Regions from separate parts of the Pauljensenia sp. 20925_1_27 genome, predicted to be linked through region 2. Evidence: riboswitches for the same ligand, from Rfam matches in the RefSeq annotation. Region 2 holds a riboswitch; the other holds the start of a gene.
What was found. Region 2 has a riboswitch for ZMP and ZTP ahead of purH (bifunctional phosphoribosylaminoimidazolecarboxamide formyltransferase/IMP cyclohydrolase). Riboswitches for the same ligand answer to the same signal wherever they lie in the genome.
Positions count from the first base shown of each region.

Region 1: it holds a riboswitch for ZMP and ZTP, as region 2 does, so the genes downstream of both, glyA (serine hydroxymethyltransferase) here and purH (bifunctional phosphoribosylaminoimidazolecarboxamide formyltransferase/IMP cyclohydrolase) in region 2, are expected to answer to the same signal.

Region 1 covers NZ_JAPWAH010000002.1:129,727-135,047, forward strand. Annotated here, with positions in the region: gene glyA (serine hydroxymethyltransferase) at 1-1,228, opposite strand, end outside; ZMP/ZTP riboswitch at 1,268-1,352, opposite strand; gene O3684_RS02155 (sugar transferase) at 1,662-2,357, shown strand; gene O3684_RS02160 (WecB/TagA/CpsF family glycosyltransferase) at 3,205-3,990, opposite strand; gene O3684_RS02165 (fibrinogen-like YCDxxxxGGGW domain-containing protein) at 3,996-5,321, opposite strand, start outside.
Region 2 covers NZ_JAPWAH010000004.1:153,866-159,186, forward strand. Annotated here, with positions in the region: gene purH (bifunctional phosphoribosylaminoimidazolecarboxamide formyltransferase/IMP cyclohydrolase) at 1-1,425, opposite strand, end outside; ZMP/ZTP riboswitch at 1,449-1,533, opposite strand; gene O3684_RS04485 (cell division protein PerM) at 1,537-3,000, opposite strand; gene sucD (succinate--CoA ligase subunit alpha) at 3,128-4,048, opposite strand; gene sucC (ADP-forming succinate--CoA ligase subunit beta) at 4,076-5,263, opposite strand.

The sequences.
Region 1 (5,321 bases), on a different contig from region 2:
GGGCGTCCACCTCAACGTTGCCGCCGGACGCGCCCTGAGCCAGGGTCGTGCCGATGATGTCCGCGACCTCGGCAAAGTCCTCGGCGTCGAAGCCGCGCGTCGCGAGGGCAGGAGTGCCGATGCGCAGGCCCGAGGTGACGGCCGGCGGACGCGGGTCGAAGGGGACGGCGTTGCGGTTGACGGTAATGCCGACCTCGTGCAGGAGATCCTCGGCCTGCTGGCCGTTGAGCTCCGACTCGACGAGGTCAACGAGGACCAGGTGGACGTCGGTGCCGCCGGTAACCAGCTTGATACCCGCGTTTTTCGCGTCATCCGCACCCAGGCGCTCCGCAAGAATCTGCGCACCCTCGAGGGTGCGGCGCTGGCGATCCTTGAACTCCTCGGTCTGCGCGACCTTCATGGCGATGGCCTTCGCGGCGATCACGTGCATGAGGGGGCCGCCCTGCTGGCCGGGGAACACGGCGGTGTTGAGCTTCTTGCCCCACTGCTCGCCACGCGAGGACAGGATCATGCCGGAACGAGGCCCGCCCAGGGTCTTGTGGACCGTCGTCGTGACGACGTCGGCGAAGGGGACGGGGTTCGGGTGCAGGCCCGCGGCGACAAGGCCGGCGAAGTGCGCCATATCCACCCAGAGGGCGGCACCAACCTCGTCCGCGATGTCGCGGAAGGCCTGGAAGTCCAGGTGACGCGGGTAGGCCGACCAGCCGGCAATGATCACGCGCGGGCGCTCCGCGAGGGCCGCCTCACGGACCTTCTCGGGCTCGATGCGCATCGTCTCACGATCGACCTCGTAGGCGACTGCCTTGTAGTGCTTGCCCGAGAAGTTCAGGCGCATGCCGTGGGTCAGGTGACCGCCGTGGGCCAGGGACAGGCCGAGGATCGGGTCACCGACGTTCGCCATCGCCATGAGGGCGGCAGCGTTAGCCTGAGCGCCCGCATGGGGCTGAACGTTGACGTAGTCGCCGCCGAAGACCTGCTTCGCACGCTCGATGGCGAGTGACTCGGCAACGTCCACAAACTCGCATCCGCCGTAGTAGCGGCGGCCCGGGTAGCCCTCGGCGTACTTGTTGGTGAGGACCGAGCCCTGCGCCTCGAGGACTGCGCGCGGAACGAAGTTCTCCGAGGCGATCATCTCGAGGGTCTCACGCTGGCGGCCAAGCTCGGAGTCCAGAACGGCCTGAATCTCAGGATCCAGCTGGGCCAGCGTCATGTCATTGAGGGAATCCATGGGGTTCTCCTATTGATCATCCGATGATGGTTGGCAGTGGCCTCTAGCCCAGGCGGGCGGCTATCGATGCCGACGCGTCGCTCCCCGGTGGTGGCCCACCTATTCGCCAGTCACGACACGCTCATCAGTTTATCTCTCGGCGGATTTCTACGCATTCTGCCAAGGTGTCAGCAAGCTACCAGGCGGTCACGGCGCGTTCCGATCGCACGTGCACAACTCGCCAGGTGCACGAAATCACAGCGTTTTTTCGCTTGTACTTAACCCTTTGGTTAGCAACCAAGCTAACCATGTGGATAGACTAGGGTTAACACCTAACGGTGACTGAGTTGCGTCGGGAGCATTTACCTAGTAACTCTCCCGGTCTGGAGCGGTTTTCACCGCTCTAACCGACATGCAGCATTTGAGTTTGAGGAAGTAGAAGGAAGAGGCACAGATGACAACTTTGACGAAGCCCACTGCACGGGCCGCTTCGACGGCCCTCGCGTTCGAGCACGCGTCGGATCTTGCCGCGTCCGCCGACAATGCGATCAAGCGCATGGGCGACTTTTTCGCTGCGCTCATCGGCATTATCCTGCTGACACCGCTCTGGATCATCGTCGCCCTCATGGTGCGCCTCAACGACGGCGGCCCCGCTTTCTTCAAGCAGGAGCGTGTGGGCCTCGACGGAACGACTTTTACCATGTTTAAGTTCCGCACCATGCGAGTGGACGCCGAAGAGCTCAAGGCCTCCCTCATGGAGGCCAATGAAGCCGACGCATCGGCAGGAAATTCTGTCATGTTTAAGATGGCTAACGATCCGCGTATTACGCGCATCGGCTCCTTCCTGCGCAAGACCTCTATCGACGAGCTTCCCCAGCTGTTCAACGTCCTGCGTGGCGACATGTCGCTCGTAGGTCCGCGCCCCCCGCTCCCCAGCGAGGTCGCTCAGTATGAGCCCCGCGTCATGGGCAAGTTCGCCGTGCGTCCCGGCATCACGGGCCTCTGGCAGATCTCCGGCCGCTCGAACCTCTCCTGGGACGAGACCGTCCACCTGGACCTCTCTTACGCCCAGCACCGCTCCCTGACCCTCGACGCGTGGATCATGCTCCAGACCATCCCCGCGCTGCTGCGTCACGAGGGCGCCTACTAAGCCTTTCTCTCCGTGTGTGATTGGGTGTGGCCCGAGCCGATCGGCTCGGGCCACACTTTTATTTGGCGACACCGACAAACTATTCAGTCTCTCTCATCGCGAACTGATAGACACCCGTCGCGGCCACGTAACTACTGGTCATGCAGGTCTTTGGAGTTTGACACCTATATATAGGTAGGCACTCATCCCCAACTCGTATACAACATCGTCAGGCACGCGCTTGGCATTCTGAGGGCCCTACGTTCACTGCACAACCCTTTGCAAACATCTATGGAGGAGCACTGTGAGGCTCGTTGAGCCCCATGAATTCCCCAGCGCACTGAGCTCTCTTCAGCGTCAGAAGCCGTCCATTGCGCTCGCTCGCAAGAGACCCCCACTTGAGGGAACACATGTTCATAAGGACCTGCCCATGACCACCCTGCGAGACACGGGGCGCGCTACACCACCCGCCTTATCCGCCGGACGTGCACGTTCGCCCACCTGGTGGAGCGTGGTCGCACATGCCCGGCTGACGCCAACTGGCAGCGCGACTGATAGACCACCCCTATGCGGATAGGTTATGACGATGCGGATAGGTTAATAAGCTATCCACATACGCGTAACCTATCCACGTGCGCTTAGCCTATCCGCATGCTCGTCATCCATCCACGTGCACGCAGACTCCCTCATCGACGAGAGACCTGTCAGAACACAAGCAGCGCTGGGCATCAGCAGAGACCACCACACGCCAGCAATCGATAACAGCCCAGCAGTGGATGCAACGGAGGCCGCCCCCGCAGGGCCGGCCTCCTTGGCAGTGGCTCACGCCAAATGCCTCATGGACAGTGTCGCGTGAACAGCGTCGACGTCACTCCTCCGCGTCGGAGCGAGGTCCAACGACGAGTCCGAGATCGTCGAAGCTGCCCATGGCCTCGAGCCGAGAAATAAGCTCGGGGGCGTGGGCAACAAAGTCGAGTGCTTCGACGGTGTAGCGCTTGGTGAGGCGCTTGGGTTCGTGGGCGATTCGCCATGCCCAGCCGAGTCGGGCGGCGTGCACCCAGTCCGGGAAGTAGTCGTCTGCTGCCCGTGCGTACTGGTCGATCCACCCGCCCGCGGTGCACACGGAGGCCTCTGGCACGAGTCCGAGCGCAACGGACGCGACGACTTCCTGCAGGCCTGCGCCCAGGCCGACGATCACGAGACGCGGATCGAAGGCGGTGAGCACGGAAGGGTCTGCCTTGAAGCGGCGCAGGCCCTGGTACCCGTCGATGACCTGGACGTTGAAACGTGACAGGCGCTCGGCGGCGGCCTGGCCGGCCTCGGGAACGGCACCGATGAGCGTGATACGGGTGCCGTCGTCGAGGCGGTCGAAGACATGCGGCAGGACGAGGTCGGCGGAGGTGCGAGAGACCTCGTGCCCGGCCGCGCGCAGACGCATCTGCAGCAGGGTTCCATCGAAGCCGACGGTGTTCATGCGCGCGAGCGCACGGAAGTCGGCGTGCAGGAGCGACCAGTGGTTCAGCCATGTGGTGGCGTGCCCTGTGGTGAGCACGCGCTGGGCCATGGCGTCGAATGCGGGGTCGGTAGGGGTGCCGACCTCGCCGGCGGCCTCGCGGAATTCCGGGCCGCCAGCGGGGGTTAACTGGTCAGTCATGGCCTTCACCTCAGCAGGCTTGCTTTCATGTCGAAGGTGACGGATGCAGCGCCCGCGTAGTTGGCGTGCTCCTCGACGGCGATGCGGTTAACGCCGTCCTTGAGGACCTTGCGCGGGACCGTGATGCGCACGAGGTTATCCTTCGCCTTGGCCAGCCCCACGTTGGAGGAGGCTCGCGTGTTGGCGTCGATGGTGCCCTCGGGCATGTTGACTCGCTGGATCTCGGTGCCGTTGACGTAGATCACGGCGCCGTCGTCGACGCGGACGTTGAGGACGACCTCGAAGTCTGCGCTGAGGGTTCCGAAGTTGACGTCACGAACGAAGTAGTTCGTGATGGCTCGGTCCTTGGCGGGCAGATCGAAGGGCGTGCCTGCGTCGCGGTCGCCCCAGCCGAGCGGGCTGGCACCGTGCTTCCACTTGGACAGGTCGGCGGTGGAGTTCCACTTGGCGTCGGGCGCTTCCTTGGAGTTCCAGTAGTTCCAGTACATGCCCGAGTACAGGAAGGGTCCGAAGTTCAGCGCGGACACGTCGAGGACCTCGAGCGGCTTGTCCGGGTCGGGCGTGAGCGGCGGGTTGGGCTGCGGCTCGGGCTGCGGCTCCGGCTCCGGGTCGGGGGCAGGCGCGGGCGCGGGCTCATCGCCCTTGGCGACGACCTTGACCATGCCGTCGATGGTCATCGACGAGCTGGAGCGGTAGTTGAGGTGCGTTTCGACGGCGAGCGTATTCGTGCCTGCGACCAGGGATGACGCGGGAACGAAGACGAGCTGTCGGTCGGCTCGCGCTGCGGGCGTCGAAACGGACGCGGACGCGAAGGTGGAGGCGTCGACAGTTCCATCAGCCATGCGCTGGCGGACGACCTCGGTGCCGTTGACGTACACGACGGCACCATCGTCGGCCGTCACGGCGACGTTCACGCCGCCGATGGCGGCGGGGTCGGCGACCGTGAAGTTGACGCGCGCGTAGGTGGTGACGGGACGCGTCTTGGCTGCACCCGGGGTCAGCGTCGTGTTGAGGCCCGGACCGCCGTAGCCGATCGGAGAAGCGCCGCGGCTCCAGGCGGAGTCGTCGAACGAGGTCTGGGCCCAGTTCTCGGCGACCGGATCGGTCGACCAGTGGTACGCCCAGGTGTCGTCCTCGTCCACGAGCAGCGACGAGTCGTCGGGCTGGGCGGGCTTACCGTTGGAGTTGACCGTGTAGACGTGGGTCGAGGCGCCGCGCAGGCCATCGGAGGCGACGGCGCGCACGAAGAAGCGGTTGTTTCCGCCCAGCGGGACGCTCGCACTGGTGTCCGTGGTCGTGGCGACCGTGCGGTCGTCACGCAGGATCTCGTA
Region 2 (5,321 bases):
CGCGAACTCCAGGTCCGCCAGCGTCGCCTCGTCGGCGGGAGCGCCGGCCGCGAGCGTCCAGTTCTCCGGGGAATCGCCGGGCGCGTCAATGTCGTCGCGCTCCTGGACCAGCAGGCCGCCGCTGATCTGCTTGAACTCGTACGAGCCGCGAGCCGGGGGCTCGACCTGCAGGACGCGCAGGTTCTTCTTCGCACTCAGAACCTCGAGCGCGCCCTCCTCGTAATCGGGCGCCAGCACGACCTCGGTGAAGATCGGGACGATCTGGCGGGCCAGCTCCACGCTCACCGGTCGGTTCACGGCGATCACGCCACCGAATGCCGACACGGGATCGCAGGCGTGCGCGAGGCGGTGCGCCTCAGCCACATCGTCAGCCACCGCGATGCCGCAGGGGTTCGCGTGCTTGATGATCGCGACGCAGGGGCGCTCGTGATCGTAGGCGGCGCGCAGGGCGGCGTCACCATCCGTGTAGTTGTTGTAGCTCATGGCCTTGCCGTGCAGCTGGCGCGCGTTCGCGATACCCGGCGCCAGGGCCTCGTCGTCGGTCTCCTCATCCTCGAAGGACTCGTCGATCTCGCGGTAGACGGCCGCACCCTGATGCGGGTTCTCGCCATAGCGCAGGGACTCCACGCGCTCGAACGCGTCGGCCACAAACACGGGCATACCCGAGGCCTGTCCGTCCTCCTCGGGGACCTCCACCACGTAGTCTTCCTCAGTCTGGTAGCCCAGCGACTCCAGGAACGCCGCGTCGGAGGCGTCCAGGTGGGACTCGGCGGCCTCGTCGAGGGTCTCGCGCACGTCCTCAAGATCCAGCTCGTCGGCAAACCAACCGGCGATCGCCAGGTCGTAGGTCGCCGTGTGCGCGAAGGCCTCGGCAGCCAGCTCGCGGCGCTGCTCAAGGGTGAAGCCCTCCCCCGCCGCGGCCTCGGCGACATCCGCGTAACGCTCCGGCGAGGTCACGACCGCGACCGACGGATGGTTCTTCGCGGCGGCGCGCACCATGGAGGGGCCGCCGATGTCAATCTGCTCGACGCACTCATCGAAGGACGCGCCCGAGGCAACCGTGTCCTGGAAGGGGTACAGGTTGCACACGACCAGGTCAAACGCCTTGATCCCCAGCTGCGCAATCTGCTCGCGGTGCGCGGCCTTACGCTGGTCGGCCAGGATGCCGGAATGAATGAAGGGGTGCAGGGTCTTGACGCGACCCTCGAGCACCTCGGGGAAACCGGTCACGTCGTCGACCGGGGTGACGGCCACGCCAGCGGCCGCAATGCGGGCTGCCGTGGAGCCGGTGGAGACGATCTCCACGCCGGCCTCGCCAAGCGCGCGAGCGAGATCCTCCAGGCCCGTCTTGTCATACACGGAGATCAGGGCCCGCTTAATGGGGCGCACGTCAATGGGTTCCAGGTTGTCCAGGGAGACGGACATAGTTCCTCCAGGTTGAGACCAAACCCAGGCGCCCAGGCGGGCGACGCCTCGCGGGAAGTGCGGCCGCTCCCCGGTGGTGATCCACCCTCGCCAGTCGCGGCAACCACCAGTCTAGTTCAGGCCCTCGCGCCTCGTCGCCTTCGTCTCGGGGTCTTCCGCGTCACCTTCGGCCTGCGCGGACGCACTATCCGCGGCCTCGTCGGCGGCCGTTTCACTAGTCTCCTCGGGCATCTCGTCCGCTTCTCCCCCATCGGCCACCGCTTCGAGATCCTCAGCCCCAGCCTCGTCGGCGCTTGCTTCCGTGTCGCCCACCTCAGCGGGGTCGGAAGCCTCAGCCCAGGCCTCGTCCATCGTCGAGGCAGCGGCTCCCACGCGGGACGCGCGCTCGGCGGCGCGGCGACGCAACGCCTCGCCCTCGTTGCGGACCCGGCCCGCACCCTCGCCGAGGAGCGCACGCGTCGTCGGGTGTGTCGCCAGTGCGATAATCAGCGCGGGCAGGGCGATCTCAAGCACCAGGGCGAGCGTCGCCCACCCCACGCGCGGGCCCATCAAGGCCAGGCGCACGGAGCCCATGCTCATCGTCGCGCTCCACATCCACAGAGCCGTCACGGCCGCGACGATCAACGAGGCTAGAAGGCCCTGGGCAGTCTGGTGCAGCAGGTGCTCACGACGGAACGAACGCGCCGCGACGATGCCCAGGCCAACCCCCAGCGCGATCGGCGCGAGAACCACCCACATGCCGGGAGCCGTCTCCGGAACAGCACCCAGGAGCGGAATGGGCGGGATCGGGCCAGTGCCCGCCACCGCGGGAGAATGCAGCGAATCCGTCGCCGTCAGGAAACCCGCACCCGACCACCACGAAGCCGCCCACGCCATGACCGTCGGCGCAAACGCCAGCTGGGCGCCGACAATAAACGCCGTATCCGCGCCCGAGGCCGCCCCCAGAATCTCCTGGATCCCAGCCATCCGACTCCACCCAGCCACAAGCGCAACGATCGACGCAACGAACGACGCGCCCGCGAGTACCAGAACGGACACGCCCCCCAACTTCAGGCCGCCCGAAATCCAGTGCTGCATCGTCGGAGCCTCGTGATCGCGCGCATACCTCGACGCAACAAACCAGACCGAGCCAATCAACGGGATCAGCACGCCGCCGATCGTGCCCGTCCACCAGTGCGCATGAGTGCCCGACGTACCCGCGAGCAGCCAGGACGTCAGCAGAAAACCGGGCACAGCAAACAGCGCCGCACTGCGCGGGAAACCAGCCGTATTGCGCAGCAGGAGGCGCACGAGGACGATCAGCAGCGCGCCCGCCAGCGTCGGGATCGCACGGTAATACACTCCCCCAACCACCGACGTACCGCCAATGACAGCCGCCCACAGGTCGCCGCCCAATCCGAGCGCGTCGCGCGGCGTCGTATCATTCATCCACGTATTCGAGCGCAGCGTCAGGTAGGCGATCATCGCGCACACCGTGATGAGCGCCCAGCCCGCGAAGGCTGCCTCAACACCCGCTATCACGCCGCGCGCCCACCCCTGCGGGACGGCAACACGGATCGTCGCCCGATCCGCCACGTACGTGGTCGTAGTCCGCCGGGGTCTGGGTACTTCTCTGATGCGCTCGCTCACAGGCCCATAGTGTCAGAATCGGCCCGGGGCCGCGACGCTGCGCGCCGACCCCGGGCCGATTCGTGCTGTGACGTTAGCGCGAGAGGATCTCTCGAGCGATCTGCGCCGTCTGCGAAGGAGTGCGACCCACGCGCACGCCCACGGCCTCGAGCGCCTCCGCCTTCGCGGCAGCCGTGCCGGACGAGCCCGACACGATCGCGCCCGCGTGACCCATCGTCTTACCCTCAGGCGCGGTGAATCCCGCGATGTAGGCAACGACGGGCTTCGTCATGTTCTCCTGGATCCACGCGGCCGCACGCTCCTCGGCGTCGCCGCCGATCTCGCCGATCATGATGACGAGATCCGTATCGGGGTCCGCCTCAAAAGCCGCCAGCGCATCGATGTGGGTGGTGCCCACGACCGGGTCACCACCGATGCCCAGGCACGTCGTGAAACCGAAGTCACGCAGCTCGTACATGAGCTGGTAGGTCAGCGTGCCCGACTTGGAGACGAGGCCGAGGCGGCCCGGTCCTGTGATATCCGCTGGGGTGATGCCCAGGTTCGCCTGTCCGGGCGAGATGATGCCGGGGCAGTTCGGGCCGATCAGGCGCACGCCCGCCTCGAGTGCACGCTCAACGACGATGGTCGAATCCTGGACGGGGATGCCCTCGGTGATGAGGACGATCGTCTCGATGCCCGCCTCGATGGCCTCGAGGGCGGCGCCCTTCGCGAAGGCCGGGGGCACGAAGATGACGGAGGCGTTCGCGCCGGTGACCTCGCGGGCCTCGGCGACCGTGCCGAAGACGGGGATCTCAACCTGGCCGTCGGTCACCTTGTCGGTGCCCGGGCCGTAGCCCTGCACGTCGAAGGTGACGGTCGTGCCGGCCTTGCGCGGGTTCGTGCCGCCCACGATGGTCGTGCCCGAGCTGAGCATGCGCTGAGTGTGCTTGCGGCCCTCGGCGCCGGTCATGCCCTGGACAATGACCCGGGTGTCAGAGTTGACGAAGATAGTCATGATGATTCTCCTGGAATTCTCGGGTCGTTACTTCGACGAGGCCTGGGCTGCGAGCTCGGCCGCACGCCGGGCCGCGCCGTCCATCGTTTCTTCCATGTGGACAAGCGGATGCGCGGCCTCGGCAAGAATCGCACGACCCTCCTCGACCTTGTTGCCGTCGAGACGCACGACGAGCGGCTTCGAGGCCGCATCGCCCAGCGTCTCGAGCGCGCCGATGATGCCTCGGGCGACCTGATCGCACGCAGTGATGCCACCGAAGACGTTGACGAACACGGAACGAACCTGCTCGTCGCCGAGGATGATATCCAAGCCCTTGGCCATGACCTCGGCCGAAGCACCGCCGCCGATGTCCAGGAAGTTCGCGGGCTTCATGCCGCCGAACTCCTCACCGGCCATCGCGACCACGTCGAGCGTCGACATGACGAGGCCCGCGCCGTTACCGATGATGCCGACCTGGCCCTCCAAGCGCACGTAGTTGAGACCAGCCGCCTTCGCTGCGGCCTCGCGCGGATCCTGCGCGGCCACGTCCACCAGCTCGGCGTGGCCGGGGTGACGGAAGCGGGCGTTGTCGTCGAGAGTCACCTTGCCGTCCACGGCCCACACAGAGCCGTCAGGGCTGGAGACGAGCGGGTTGACCTCGACCAGGGTCGCGTCCTCGTCGCGGTAGACGGTCCACAGGGTTTCGAGGACGGGGGCGATGGCCTCGGCCGTGGCCTCGTCAAAACCGGCTTCCTTCGCGATGCGTCGGGCAACCTCGGCGTCGATGCCGACAACCGGATCCAGCGGGACGCGGGCGAGCGCCTCAGGGCGTTCCTTGGCGAGGGTCTCAATATCCATGCCGCCCTCGCGCGAGCACATCGCCAGGTGGCGGCGGTTCGAGCGATCCAGCAGGATCGAGAAATAGTATTCGGCGGCGATGTCCGCGCCGACAGCGATCATGACCTTCTTGACGATATGGCCCTTAATGTCGAGGCCGAGGATCGCCTCAGCCTTCTCGTAGGCCTCGTCGGCGGTGTGGGCGAGCTTGACGCCGCCAGCCTTGCCGCGGCCACCGGTCTTCACCTGAGCCTTGACAACCAGCAGCGACGCACCCTCCGCGAGCAGCTCGCGCGCGCCCTCGCGCGCCTCTTCGGGGGTCGACGCCAGGCGGTAGTCGAGCACGGGCACGCCGTGCTCCTTGAACATCTGCCGGGCCTGGTACTCGTAGAGATCCACCTTATTCCCTCCGTTGAACGTGGTGTGGTCAGCGCAATAATTCTACCGTGCAACCGGC